3 regions of the Peribacillus sp. NPDC096622 genome follow, and region 2 is predicted to be linked to each of the others. Evidence: riboswitches for the same ligand, from Rfam matches in the RefSeq annotation. Region 2 holds a riboswitch; each other region holds the start of a gene.
The links. A riboswitch is a leader RNA that binds a small molecule or an ion and turns the genes downstream of it on or off. The one in region 2 is predicted to bind preQ1.
Positions count from the first base shown of each region.

Region 1 (4,273 bases), on a different contig from region 2:
AGGTAATAATAAATGAAATGATAATCATAGAGGGCATTGATGAGGTCAATCCAGGTGATATCGATTTGAATGATGAAGAGGAAATAAAAAAATTGGCAAAAAAGCAATATGAGGAAAATGAAAAGGGGGAAATAATTTTTACAAAAGAAAATCAGTGAAATTACCTACCTGTAATGAGTAAACTAATGGGGGGAGCCGGCAGTTATTGATAGTTTTGGATAGTATCTATGGGAAACACATTGTAGAGGGAGTTCTTGAAGAGCTGATAGTAAGCAAACCTGTCCAAAGGTTGAAGGGGATACATCAAGGCGGGGCAAGTTATTTAGTTAATGAGAAGTGGGATGTCACACGATTTGACCATTCAATTGGTGTGATGCTTTTAATAAAAGCGCTTGGGGGTTCATTAGAGGAACAAATCGCTGGCTTGCTGCATGACATATCCCACACTGCATTTTCACATGTTATTGATTTCGTTCTGGATTGTAAGGATGAAGATTATCATGAAAAGATATATGATCAAGTCATTATGGAATCCGAAATCCCATTTATACTGAAGGAATATGGATATGATTGTAACGTCATTTTTCAATCAAAATGGGAATTGCTTGAACAGCCAGCACCTGAGTTATGTGCTGATCGGGTAGATTATACTCTCAGGGATATGTATCAATATGGACATATCACACTGGAATCCGTTCATGAATTTCTAAACCATGTAATTAATATAAATGGAAGGATGTATCTGGATAATATTGAATCGGCGGAATGGTTTGTGAAAACGTATTACAGCGAAGTTATTGATTTTTTCATGAATCCACTAAATATATATGGCTATGATGTCTTGGCAAAGACCTTAAAATTGGCTTTAACTAAAAAACTGATCAGCCTTGATGACCTACTCGGTACAGATGAAGAAGTCATGTCCTTGTTAAGCTCCACTGAAGACCATGAAGTGCAAAACCTGGTAAAACGGATCCATGGTAACGTAAAGGTGAAAGAAGATCAAATGGAATACGATATACATCTTAAAAATAAAATGCGCCTGATGGATCCTTCCGTCATTCAAGGAACCCAATCAGTAAGAGCATCCAGTTTATCTGAAAAAGTCAAGAAAATGGGAATTGAAGCCTATAAAAAAGCTTCGAAGGGCATATATCTAAAAGTGATTTCCGATTGAATTTCATGTCAAAGATTCATCGAAAGATCTAAGTCTCCTCCAGTATAAAAATTTAGTTGATTTTTATAGACAATCGGCATCTAGAAGGCGATTGATTAACGGGTGCCTTATCAAAAGGACACAAAATCCGAACCAGCACCCTTTAATAATTAAAAAACTAATGATGCTCTCAAAGTAGTAACACCATTTTCTAAATAACCCTTTAAACAGGTTAATGTATATACCCAACCTTCTTTTTGTCCGATCATTTTGTTAATTATTTCAGGGTCGTCTTCACTCAATCCAGATTCGTTTACTTCAATGATTGTACTCGTTTTATCCAACTCTTTTAGTGTAATTGTAACGACCGTTTCTTGATCATTTCCGCCCCACGTAAACACGATTTTCCTATTTTCCTCTACTTCCAATACATGAATGACCACTTCAGCATCGTATTCGTTATATCTCAATGTTGGCGTCCGGCCTTGTTCCCATCTTTCCGAACTCGATGAGAACCAGAAATTCCCGATTTTTTCAGGATTCACAATGGCTTCAAACACTTCACTCGTTGGCTTGACGATCTTGAATTTCGTGATTATTTGGGTATCCATACTAACTCAACTCTCTTTCAATGTGTTTTTTATAGTTTCCGTTTAATTATCCCAGTCTACTGATATGGGCGGCAGGGTCCGTCCCGTTTCAAACAAGCTCTTCAAGTTACTTAGAATGGCTGGCCATCCATTATTCAAGCCTTCAAAGGTATTGTCATCGTTTACGAAATCTGTCTCCAAAAGCTCCTCATGCCTAAGCGTTAACTTCACAGTTGAATCGTCCATTTTCTGTAATTCAAAAGTGACCCGTGTAGGCTGCTCGCGAGGTGTTTCGTCTCCTGCCATGATCCATGTAAACGAGAGGAGGTGCAGCGGCTCGCATTTAAGTACATTCCCATGATCAGTAATCCGCCCATCTTCCAGCAAATATTTAACGGCTGACCCTTCCTGCCAGTCAGACTGTACTTGCAATCCGAAGTGGTATTTCTTCGTGACTTCACCACTCGTCAAGGCTTCCCAAAGCTTCCCTGGTGTGGTTGCGATATAAATAGGATAGACAAATGTAGTTTTTTTCATCATTCTTTTTCCCCCTCGCCAAATAAGGTACATGACTCTATCTTTGATTTTCGGCTTTCATATACAGCCGGTCAAGCAGTTTTATGCGACAGAAATCGGCAAAAGGGGGGACAGGGCCATTGAAGTAAATGGCTAAATCAATAGGTATCCGCGCATACATACTAAAATCGACGGTATGGAAACTTCTTGATTTCCAATCGCTTTCAAGCTACGATGAATAAGGAAAATGATAATCCGCCCGGGCGGAAGAGGTTCTAGCTACCCTCTCAAAAAAACTAAGGAGAACAGGGCTCTTTCTTAGGGTGCTGTTTTTTCTGTATAAGGAGAATTAAGAAATGTTAAGAATTTTATTGTATTTAGTATCCATCATCACGGCGAATGTGGTTACAGCAGCTTTTGCGCCATTACATTTTGGCATGTTCATCATCCCGATGGGTACACTGCTCATCGGGGGAACCTTCATCTTCCGAGATCTGGTCCAGAATAAATTCGGCCGCGCGAAGACCTATATATGCATCGTCACTGCACTTATTTTATCTGCATGTGTATCATTTTTATTAGGGGATACGTTACTGATTGTGTTTGCTTCCGCATTATCCTTCGTGGTCGCAGAAACAGCGGATACGGAAATTTATACCCGTTTAAAGCTCCCTATGAGTTGGAGGGTGTTTTACAGCGGGATCGTTGGAGGATTTTTCGATTCGGTGATATTTGTCGTGGTTGGCCTAAGTCCTCTGGGTGCCAATATATTGCCATGGGAAGCAGTACCCGCTGCGGTCATCGGCCAAATCATCGTTAAAACTATCATTCAGTCCATTGGTGCCGTATTGTTGGGAAGAATCAACGTAGAACTGGAGAAACGTTTAGTCTCCAGTTAAATGCCAGGAGGGATGCACTCGATGGATGGAACCAAAAAAGAAGAAGATAAATGCTATTGCCTCGAGGCCTTTCGTGAAAAATATGGCCCGCATGTTCAAGGGGAATGCATGAAGCTCTCCTGCGCCAATTATCGCAAGCATAAAGGAATAGACAAAAAAGGACCAAATTAGGTCCTTTTTTTGCTTGATTGAAGTAATTCACTTGTTAACCTGCGAATTAACGAGTGTAGCGCGAATTCATGAGTGCCGTACGAATTCACGAGTAAAAGTGCAAAACTCACGAGTAAACGGTGCAAATTCACGAGTAAAAGTGCAAAACTCACGAGTAAACAGCCCAAATTCACGAGTGAAAGTGTAAAACTCACGAGTAAACAGTGTCGAAATCATGATTGCAGTACGAATTTTACGTTTAAACAGTGCGAAATTAAGTGTGCAGCACGCTTTTACGAGTAAAACAGCAAAAAAGCTTCCTGCGCCGTTCCATTAATGGGTGCAGGAAGCTTTTTTATTTGGTTTAGAATTGCTCTGCGCTTTTCCGAACTAACTTTTCCAGGAAGAAAAAGCATTCGCGTTTCCGCTCAAGTTCGGTTTGGCCATTTTCGGTGACATGATAATATTTCCTGCGGCCTGATTCGGACTCTTTCCAATGGCCTTTTATGAATTCTTTACTTTCTAATCGTTTAAGGGCGGGGTAGAGGGTGCCTTCGCCTATTTCATATTTGCCCATGCTCATTTGCTTCAAGATCTTCGTGATTTCATAGCCGTATAGGTTTTTTTGTGAAAGAAGTGAGAGCAAAAGGAGGTCAATGCTTCCCTTCATTAATTCTTTATCCAAATAAAATCTCCTCCTTTTCATTTTTAAAGTGTAATACGTTGTACATCGTATCACAAGGTGCATTTTACTTTTCTTTAAAAAAATGGTTAAATGACGATTGCTAAATTAATTTAATCATAGTAAAATGTGCTTCGGAACGGATGAGTTGTGAAGAGTGTGGTAAGTATACTATATACATGATTTAATTGTTTTAATGAAAATTCGGAATAGGATAGAAGAATCCCTACTCAAGGGGTATTAATTGATTTTTTTTCGAAAATCATTTAGATTCTATTTA
Region 1 is NZ_JBIWES010000001.1:640,078-644,350, reverse strand. It holds gene ACIQYG_RS03090 (hypothetical protein) at 1-158, shown strand, start outside; gene ACIQYG_RS03085 (HD domain-containing protein) at 206-1,177, shown strand; gene ACIQYG_RS03080 (SRPBCC family protein) at 1,327-1,767, opposite strand; gene ACIQYG_RS03075 (SRPBCC family protein) at 1,810-2,286, opposite strand; PreQ1 riboswitch class I at 2,526-2,568, shown strand; gene ACIQYG_RS03070 (VUT family protein) at 2,619-3,161, shown strand; gene ACIQYG_RS03065 (hypothetical protein) at 3,183-3,332, shown strand; gene ACIQYG_RS03060 (PadR family transcriptional regulator) at 3,676-3,996, opposite strand.
Region 1: linked by a shared signal. The riboswitch ahead of ACIQYG_RS03070 (VUT family protein) and the one ahead of ACIQYG_RS12955 (QueT transporter family protein) in region 2 are both predicted to bind preQ1.

Region 2 (4,273 bases):
TTAAAAAATAGTCGAATACGACTAATGTAAGAATCCCGGATAGGATATATATTGCTAAGATGGAGCGTTTGGACATGGAGATTCTCCCTGATTTTAAGACATTTCAAAGGTAAAATTACATACACATTTTAACAAACTATCGGTAAAAAATATATGCAGAATCCTAAATAAAAAAACAGGGGCCAATGTGGTCACCTGTTTTTTCTGAATAAGGTTAGTTTCTTCTTCTTTTTTGCACGCTTATAGATAATGAAGAATAGTAAAAAGAGGAGTGCGAGAGCAGCTAGCGTATATTGGTTCATTTCAACAGATAGCAGTCCATAGGGAATCAGCGATAGGAAGAAAAAGTATATAAGGTTGCCAAGTGCCGTCGCTAATAAAAAGTCCTTGAAAGTGACGGTGCTGACTCCAGCTGCCAAGTTAATTAAGCTTGTTGGGATAAGCGGGAAAATCCTGCCTGTAAAAACGTACATGAAGCCATGCTCCACAGCAACTTTTTGCCATTTTTCTCCAATCCTCTTTAAGAGAAGCTCTTGAAACCAGTTTCTTGCTGCATAAAAAATGAATCCTGAGGCAACAACACTTGTAAACCAACTCCATAGATAGCCATATATGAATCCGAATATCGTGACATTGATGGTCAGGAGCAAAATTAAGGGTATGATTGTAAAAGAATTTTGTACAAACATCAATACGAATGTCACAATAAATGTAAGCCAAAGGTTTTCCTTCAATATACCAATAACAGAATCCAAATCACTTTTCCAAACCAAAGTGAACAACTCTGCATTAGAGTAAATAAATACTGCGATTATCAGTAGACCAATTATGGTCAGGACTTTTTTCAATGGGCCACCACCATTCATACTAATAGTTTATCATTTTCGAGTTCATTGGTGAAAAAAAAGAGCTGCCGCATCATGCAGACAGCTCTTTTCCATTATAGTGGGTTAACGACGCGAAGATTCCTTTAAAGCCACTTTTCAAACTGAATTCTTTTGTTCATTGCATAAATGATTGGCGCGCCAATCAGGAGGACAACGAACTCACCGACAGCCGTAGTCATCCAGCTTAGCCAGAATGGCAAGCCAAAGGCAAGGTTCAGTTCAATTGCAATTAAAAACATTGTGAACGTGAAAAAGATAATCGTGGCGATCATCCGTCCTTGAATGCTTTTAATGAAACGAGAAACGAAGATGACAAGCAATAAGGCGAGCAGGGATTGCCCCACCCCAAAAATCAAATCATATGGCACCATCGGTGAAAAGAGCAGATTCGAAATGAAGACCCCGCCAACGATACCGTAGATATACTTTTTATTGAATACAATCAGATGATTCAACATTTCCGGGACACGAAATTGGAACATCTCAAAAGCTATTGGTTTAAACACCAATGAGACCGCCACATACAGGGCAGCCAATAACCCGTTTATCACGAGTGTACGAACATTCATTTTACTCTCTCCCTAGTTTTTTATCGTGGGATGGTTACGAACCACGTGCAGGCGTTTACCCGATGATTAATAGTATCCCATGTAAGCTTGTTTCGTCAATTTGTAAAGAATGGTTTTAAATTATAAGTTTCCAAGCGGAAGAAGTCGCACAATAGGATTTTGATTTATTGCAATGAAGGATGATATTATTTCAATATGTACTTTAAAGGAGTGAATATAATTGTCGATCGAGAGTGTCAAAAGCCATTTTAAGCAATGGAATCGGGAAGGCGACGTAAAGGAGTTCGAAACATCGAGTGCTACGGTGATTGAGGCAGCGGAAACCATCGGTGTAATCCCAGCGCGGATTGCCAAGACTCTTTCCTTTAAAGGGGAAGGTGAACATGCAATTTTGGTTGTTGCCGCTGGGGACGCGAAAGTGGATAATAAGAAATTTCGTCAGGCGTTCGGTTTCAAGGCACGAATGCTTTCACCTGAAGAAGTGCTTGCACAGACCGGCCATGCAATCGGAGGAGTTTGCCCGTTTGGGCTGGCAAACGATTTAGCTGTTTTTCTTGATGTATCGATGAAGCGCTTTGAGTCATTGTTCCCGGCATGCGGCAGTACGAACTCTGCAATAGAACTTACACTCGCTGAATTATTTGAATATTCAGGTGCGAAGGAATGGGTCGATGTTTGTAAGGGTTGGGAAGAAAAGGCGAATGAGGAAACGGCGGTAGGCAATGCAGCTGATGTCATCTGATGAATAGTTCCATAAAGATTCACTGAATGGAATGGAGTCCACTAGTGTGGACTCTATTTTAGTGGCGATCGCATGCATCGTGAAGAAAGTGTTCCTGAGCGGAGGTTTAAAGATGTTAAATGGAAGCCAAAGAAAAAGCAATAGCAGCTATCTCAGTCTTAAAACTCTTTATGAAGAAAATATAACGGTTAAGAGCATTGCCCAGGAGCTTGAGTTTTGCCATAAAAACGATTTGGCGCTGGATATCCAGAAAGCAATGGAAAAAAAGAATTTTGATATATTGGCAGTGCAAGATCAGGGGGAAATCATCGGGTATATCGAGAGGGAAGAACTAGGTGAAGGGATCATTTCTGAATATTTAAGAAACTTTTCACCAAGGGAAATGGTTTCGGATTCAACCCCTTTGATCCAGCTTCTCCATATCTTCAAGAATAAAACAAGGGTGTTCGTATTAGAGAATAATTCAATTAAAAAGTTGATTACTCATGCCGACCTTCAAAAGCCTCCGATCAGGATGCTGATATTCGGATATATTACCTTATTGGAAATGAGGATGAGCGATATCATCCTGGATAGATTCGGTGATGGCAGCTGGTATCCAATGATCAGTGAAGACCGTTTAGAAAAGGCAACCGAATTATATAGAAGGAGAATTGATAAAAATGAGGATATCAATATAATAGAGTGCCTGCAAATCAGTGATAAATTCGATATTATACATAAAGATAAAGAATTGAGGCACTTCTTCCAAATCCCTTCGAAAAGTAAAGGGAAGAAGGATGCGAATGCCATCCGGAAATTACGGGATAAGATTTCCCATGCTAATGAACTGGGTCTGGACATGTCATGGATGGAAATCATCGAGGTTGTCGAGTCCTGCGGCCGACTGCTCGAAATCTCTGAATCCTATCACTATGAAAAATAAGATCCGGCTAATCATGCTGGTTCTTTTTTTTAGCGCATCCAGACAGAAAAAAAACTGCCCATATCAGGCAGTTTCCCCGAAAAACTCAAAACTCCGGCAGTTGATCCAGGTTATTTTCCTTTATCCCATCGGGCTCACTCCGCAATATGTCACGTCCATATTTATGAAAGACGTCAACGTTGGCCAGGTTGCCCGCCTTTGCTTCCGCAAGGGCTGTCGGGTAGTCGAGTTCGCGGCCGGAGTTCGTCTTGATGGCGATAATATTGTCCTCTTCATTTTTCCTTACGGCGATGATTTCTTCTTTTCCTGCTGAATCAAGTTGGTTTGCTTGCGGTGTTCCCTGCTGTTTATATGATTCATAGGCTTCTTCAAATTGGTCCATGTTTTTGATACCTCCTATTTATAGGGTGAACCATTTTTTCTGCAATATACAAACCGGATTTCGTCCAACTTGAGCCGTTAATTCGTCCAAATGGGCCGATTTTTCGGCACTTTTATTAGTGAATGCTGTCGTCTTGGCCTTTTTGCAGTGGCATGGCACTTGCATCTTGTATAAGAGTAGCAAGAATTAATATCCACTAGATTAAGGGAGGAATATGAATCATGAATGTAAAACAAGGGGCAAGCACTGTAAATGCAAAACAACAGGTCAAGACAATGAAAGCGGCCGTCGTCAATGAATTTAACCAAAAACTTGAGATAAAAGAAGTTCCGATCCCAGACTTGGAATATGGTGAGATATTAGTGAAAATTAAAGCCTGTGGCGTGTGTCATACCGATTTGCATGCGGTACATGGTGATTGGCCGGTAAAACCGAAACTTCCGCTTATCCCCGGACATGAGGGTGTGGGCATTATAGAAACGGTGGCGGAAGGAGTAACTTCCTTGAAAGTGGGTGACCGTGTTGGGATCCCTTGGCTTTATTCGGCCTGCGGCGATTGTGAATACTGTCTGACCGGCAGGGAAACGCTTTGCTTGGATCAATTGAATGCAGGATATTCCGTGGACGGCGGGTATGCGGAATATTGTAAAGCACCTGCCAAATATGTGGTGAAGGTTCCTGAGGGGCTTGACTTTGCGGAGGTATCACCGATTTTCTGTGCAGGTGTAACGACTTATAAGGCGCTTAAGGTATCAGAAGCAAAACCTG
Region 2 is NZ_JBIWES010000006.1:51,792-56,064, forward strand. It holds gene ACIQYG_RS12945 (PAS domain S-box protein) at 1-76, opposite strand, end outside; gene ACIQYG_RS12950 (TVP38/TMEM64 family protein) at 192-848, opposite strand; gene ACIQYG_RS12955 (QueT transporter family protein) at 971-1,456, opposite strand; PreQ1 riboswitch class I at 1,463-1,507, opposite strand; gene ACIQYG_RS12960 (YbaK/EbsC family protein) at 1,677-2,198, shown strand; gene ACIQYG_RS12965 (hypothetical protein) at 2,245-3,123, shown strand; gene ACIQYG_RS12970 (DUF3892 domain-containing protein) at 3,209-3,505, opposite strand; gene adhP (alcohol dehydrogenase AdhP) at 3,781-4,273, shown strand, end outside.

Region 3 (4,273 bases), on a different contig from region 2:
GATTCTAATAAAACATACGAAAAGCTAATCCAGTCCCTGACGGACCTAACTGACAACAAACTGAATCCTGCATCCATTTGGTCGATTTTTCTTTCTCTTCACGGATTCATAACTTTTTATATTAATTCTGAACTATCTTATCAAGATGTAAAAGGTTTAGCTTATTTTCATGTAAAAAATATCACCAAGAATATCATATAATTTTTTAAATATTATTGACCAATGGCCAATTAAACTTTGGAGGTTTTAAAATGGTGAAGAAATTCCTTCATATTGAAGGACTTATGGCACTTTTAGCGGTGCTTTACATCTATTCGTTATATGAATTCAGCTGGTGGATTTTCCTTTTGTTGATTTTATCTCCTGATGTTTCCATGCTGGCCTATCTGATCAATGATCGGATTGGAGCAAAGGTTTATAACTTATTCCATACTTATTTCCTGTCCATCTTCATGATTTTGTTAGCCATTTTTCTAAAGTTGGATGCAATGATGATGATTGGTTTAATATGGACCGCGCATATAGGAATGGACCGCTTATTTGGATATGGCCTTAAATACACATCATCCTTCAAAGCTACACACATGCAAAGGTTGTAATAAACTTAAAAGGCAGTGTGATTTAAACATCACACTGCCTTTACTTTACACGCCCCGCTTGTTACCCCATACATAGGTATGCAGCTGGGGCAGGACTTTCACATCATTCAATTCATCATCTGCTATCACTTTATCAATTAACTCTTCGTACTTCTTCAATAGGCCGCTGATCAGTTGACGATCATCCGCCGTCCTGCTGTCGTCATTGCCGACCTGCAGATAAAAAGGAATATCCGGGTAACGCCCATGTACATGTTTGGCATATTGATAGTCTTCCTCGTTAAAGACGACAATCTTCAATGAGACATGGTATTCAGGATTTCGATCGCCAAGGTTCGAGATGATTTGGTCAAGCACCGTAAAGTCCGTGTTCATTCCAGAGCTCGGCGGCTTAGGTGAAATAGTCAGTTCATCAATATCAAGAAGCCAATCCTGCCATCGGCTCCCTTGTGTTTCGACACCTATTTTCATTTTATTTTCATGTAAGATCGCTATCAAGCCGTTTAGGTTTTTCAGCAGAGCCGGGTTTCCGCCCGATATCGTCACGAAGGAAAAACCGGAACCCCCAATTCGCTTCAGCTCATCCCATATTTCTTCGGCAGTCATCTGGACGGTATCTTCCTTACCGGTGCCATCCCAAGTAAATGCGGAATCACACCAGGAACACGAATAATCGCAGCCGGCCGTCCGAACGAACATCGTTTTTTGACCAATGACCATTCCCTCTCCTTGGATGGTCGGACCGAAGATTTCCATAACCGGGAGTTTACTCACTTTCCATCCACTCCCGTCTGGCTTCGGCATAGCTTGTCGGCGTTTCGTACAGTCGAACGAATTCGACTCTAGCACCCTCATATTCTTTTAATGAAAGGGCTTCGGCCATTTTTTCATAAATCCAGACAACCATATTTTCAGCTGTTGTATTCATGAGCGGCAGGGTTTCATTCAAATAACGGTGATCCAGGTGAATTTCGATTTCATTTTTCCATATATCCTTGATGTCCCCAAAATCTATCATCAACCCGCGTGAATCTGTATACCCGCTCAATCCGAAAATGACCTTATACGTGTGGCCATGGAGGTTCTTGCATTTCCCTTCATAGTCATGCAGATGGTGCGCCGCGTCAAAGGTGAATTCCTTACTCACGAGGACCCTCTTGTTTGTATACTTCAATTGGCTGCGCTGAATATCTTCATCTATTTTTTGGAGTTTATCCACTATCGTAAAACCGTACATCATGAAAGCACCTTCCGTCTGCTTTCATAGTCATCCAGTCCTTTTTTCCGCAGATTACAAGCCGGACAATCTCCACAGCCATCGGAGATGATTCCGTTATAGCAAGTCAGGGTCTTTTCGCGGACAAAGTCGAACGCGCCAAGCTGGTCAGCAAGCTCCCATGTTTCCTCTTTATTAAGCCACATTAGCGGCGTATCAATCACGAATGACTGGTCCATGGACAAGTTCAAGGTCACATTCAACGATTTAATGAATACATCGCGGCAGTCTGGATATCCGCTGAAATCCGTTTCACAGACACCGGTGACAATATGTTTAGCGCCAATCTGACTCGCCAGCACTCCGGCAAACGAAAGGAACAGCAAATTCCTCCCTGGTACGAACGTCGACGGCAGCTCCCCTTCTTCTCCGTCCGCCACTGCGATATCACTTCTCGTCAATGCATTCGGTGCCAGTTGGTTCAGCAGCGACATGTCAAGGATATGATGGTTCACGCCCAATTCCTTTGCAATGTTTTGAGCGCATTCGATTTCCAAGCTATGCCGCTGATTATAATCGAACGTCACCGCTTCCACTTCCTCAAATCTCTCCAATGCCCAGAACAGGCACGTCGTACTGTCCTGACCTCCGCTAAACACAACCACTGCCTTTTCTTTCTTCTTCATTTCTATAAAACTCCTTTTTACGGAAAAAAACAGCACCCTAAGAATAGAGCACTGTTTCTCCTTAGTTTTTTTGAGAGGGTAGCTAGAACCTCTTCCGCCTTAACGCGGAATATTATATTTTTCCAAGTCAATAGTAACTTGAAAATGATTAGAAATCAAGATGTTTATATAAAGTGAACATTAGACCTGATGGAAAATTTGGTTAACTTTTCATTGCTTAAAAATACCATTGAATATCCGATAAAAAAGAGTGAATAAAATATCGATAAAGGGGTCCATTAATTTGAAAAGCATTAAAGCAAAGGTATTGGTGGCATTTTCACTCATCATATCCTTATGTGTCATCTTAGGAGCATTCAACATTTATAGCAGCAACAAGTCACTGGTTTATTCCCAGGGTATCATCGAAAGGGAACTTCCGCTTCTTATCCAAGACGAAAAGCTGCTATATAATCTAGCACAAAGAACCGCATTCGCCCGAGCCTATATTTTATATGGCGACGAGAGTTATAAAGAAAGGTTCTTACAATATACTGAAGAAAGCCAGGTCATCCAGGAGGAACTCCTAGCCTTAAGCGATTCTGATAAAGCAAAGGGATTGATCGAGAAAAGCGTGGATTGGAGGACGATGATTGTAGAGCGGGTATTTACGCAATATGAAAAAGGAAATGAAGAACGCGCTAAAGAAATACTCAAAAATGAAGTGGCGCCAATCAGCAATGAAGTAATGGAGGGTTTCAAGGAGCTTGCTTCAAAACGCGAGGAATTGATTGTCGCTTCAGGTGAAACCGTAATCGAAAGCGGGAAATCGGTCAAGACGACAAGTATCATCATGTCCATTGCGGCTGTCCTTATCGGCCTTGTGCTGGCGCTTGTTACTGCTAACCTCATTACCACCCCTCTCCTTAAAATCAGGGACAGGATGAAAATGGTGGCTGACGGAGAACTGAATCATGAGCCCCTGGAGCAAAAGTCATATGATGAACTGGGCGAATTAACGGTCTCCGCCAACCAAATGCAGCAAAACCTTCGTGATACGATTGAAAAAATGCTCGTTGTTTCGCAATCCGTTTCCAACCAAAGCGAGGAGCTGACTCAATCAGCAAATGAAGTGCGGCAGGGCAGCAAGCAAATAGCGACTACAATGTATGAACTTTCCGAAGGTTCGGAGTCACAAGCCAACCGGGCAGCTGAAATGGTTCGCATGATGGATGATTTCACCGGCAGGATCGATTTGGCCCACCTAGAAGGAGTGGATGTAGCTAAAAGTTCAACCGAAATCCTTTCCTTGACCAAGGAGGGCACCGCTTTAATGCGCAGTTCGGTCCAACAGATGCAAAGTATTGATGTGATTGTCAAAAGTGCCGTAGAGCAAGTGAAAGGGCTCGATTCTCAATCACAGCAAATTTCGCAGCTTGTGCAGGTCATCAAGGATATATCCAATCAAACCAATCTATTGGCGCTGAATGCAGCCATAGAAGCCGCTCGTGCTGGTGAACATGGCAAGGGCTTTGCCGTCGTCGCCGATGAAGTGCGGAAACTCGCTGAAGAGGTCACACACTCCGTCGGGGATATCACCAATATTGTCTCCGCCATTCAAACGCGTTCAAAAACAGTCGTCCACTCCCTGGAAGATGGTTATACACAAGTTGATGAAGGCACGAAACAGATCACGCTCACTGGCCGAACCTTTGAAACAATCAATCACTCTGTCGGGAATGTAGAAATGAAAATACAGCAAATTACAGAAGAATTGAACTATATCTTCACAA
Region 3 is NZ_JBIWES010000001.1:645,247-649,519, forward strand. It holds gene ACIQYG_RS03095 (TetR/AcrR family transcriptional regulator) at 1-201, shown strand, start outside; gene ACIQYG_RS03100 (DUF4260 domain-containing protein) at 252-599, shown strand; gene queE (7-carboxy-7-deazaguanine synthase QueE) at 645-1,373, opposite strand; gene queD (6-carboxytetrahydropterin synthase QueD) at 1,366-1,836, opposite strand; gene queC (7-cyano-7-deazaguanine synthase QueC) at 1,836-2,501, opposite strand; PreQ1 riboswitch class I at 2,557-2,599, opposite strand; gene ACIQYG_RS03120 (methyl-accepting chemotaxis protein) at 2,785-4,273, shown strand, end outside.
Region 3: linked by a shared signal. The riboswitch ahead of queC (7-cyano-7-deazaguanine synthase QueC) and the one ahead of ACIQYG_RS12955 (QueT transporter family protein) in region 2 are both predicted to bind preQ1.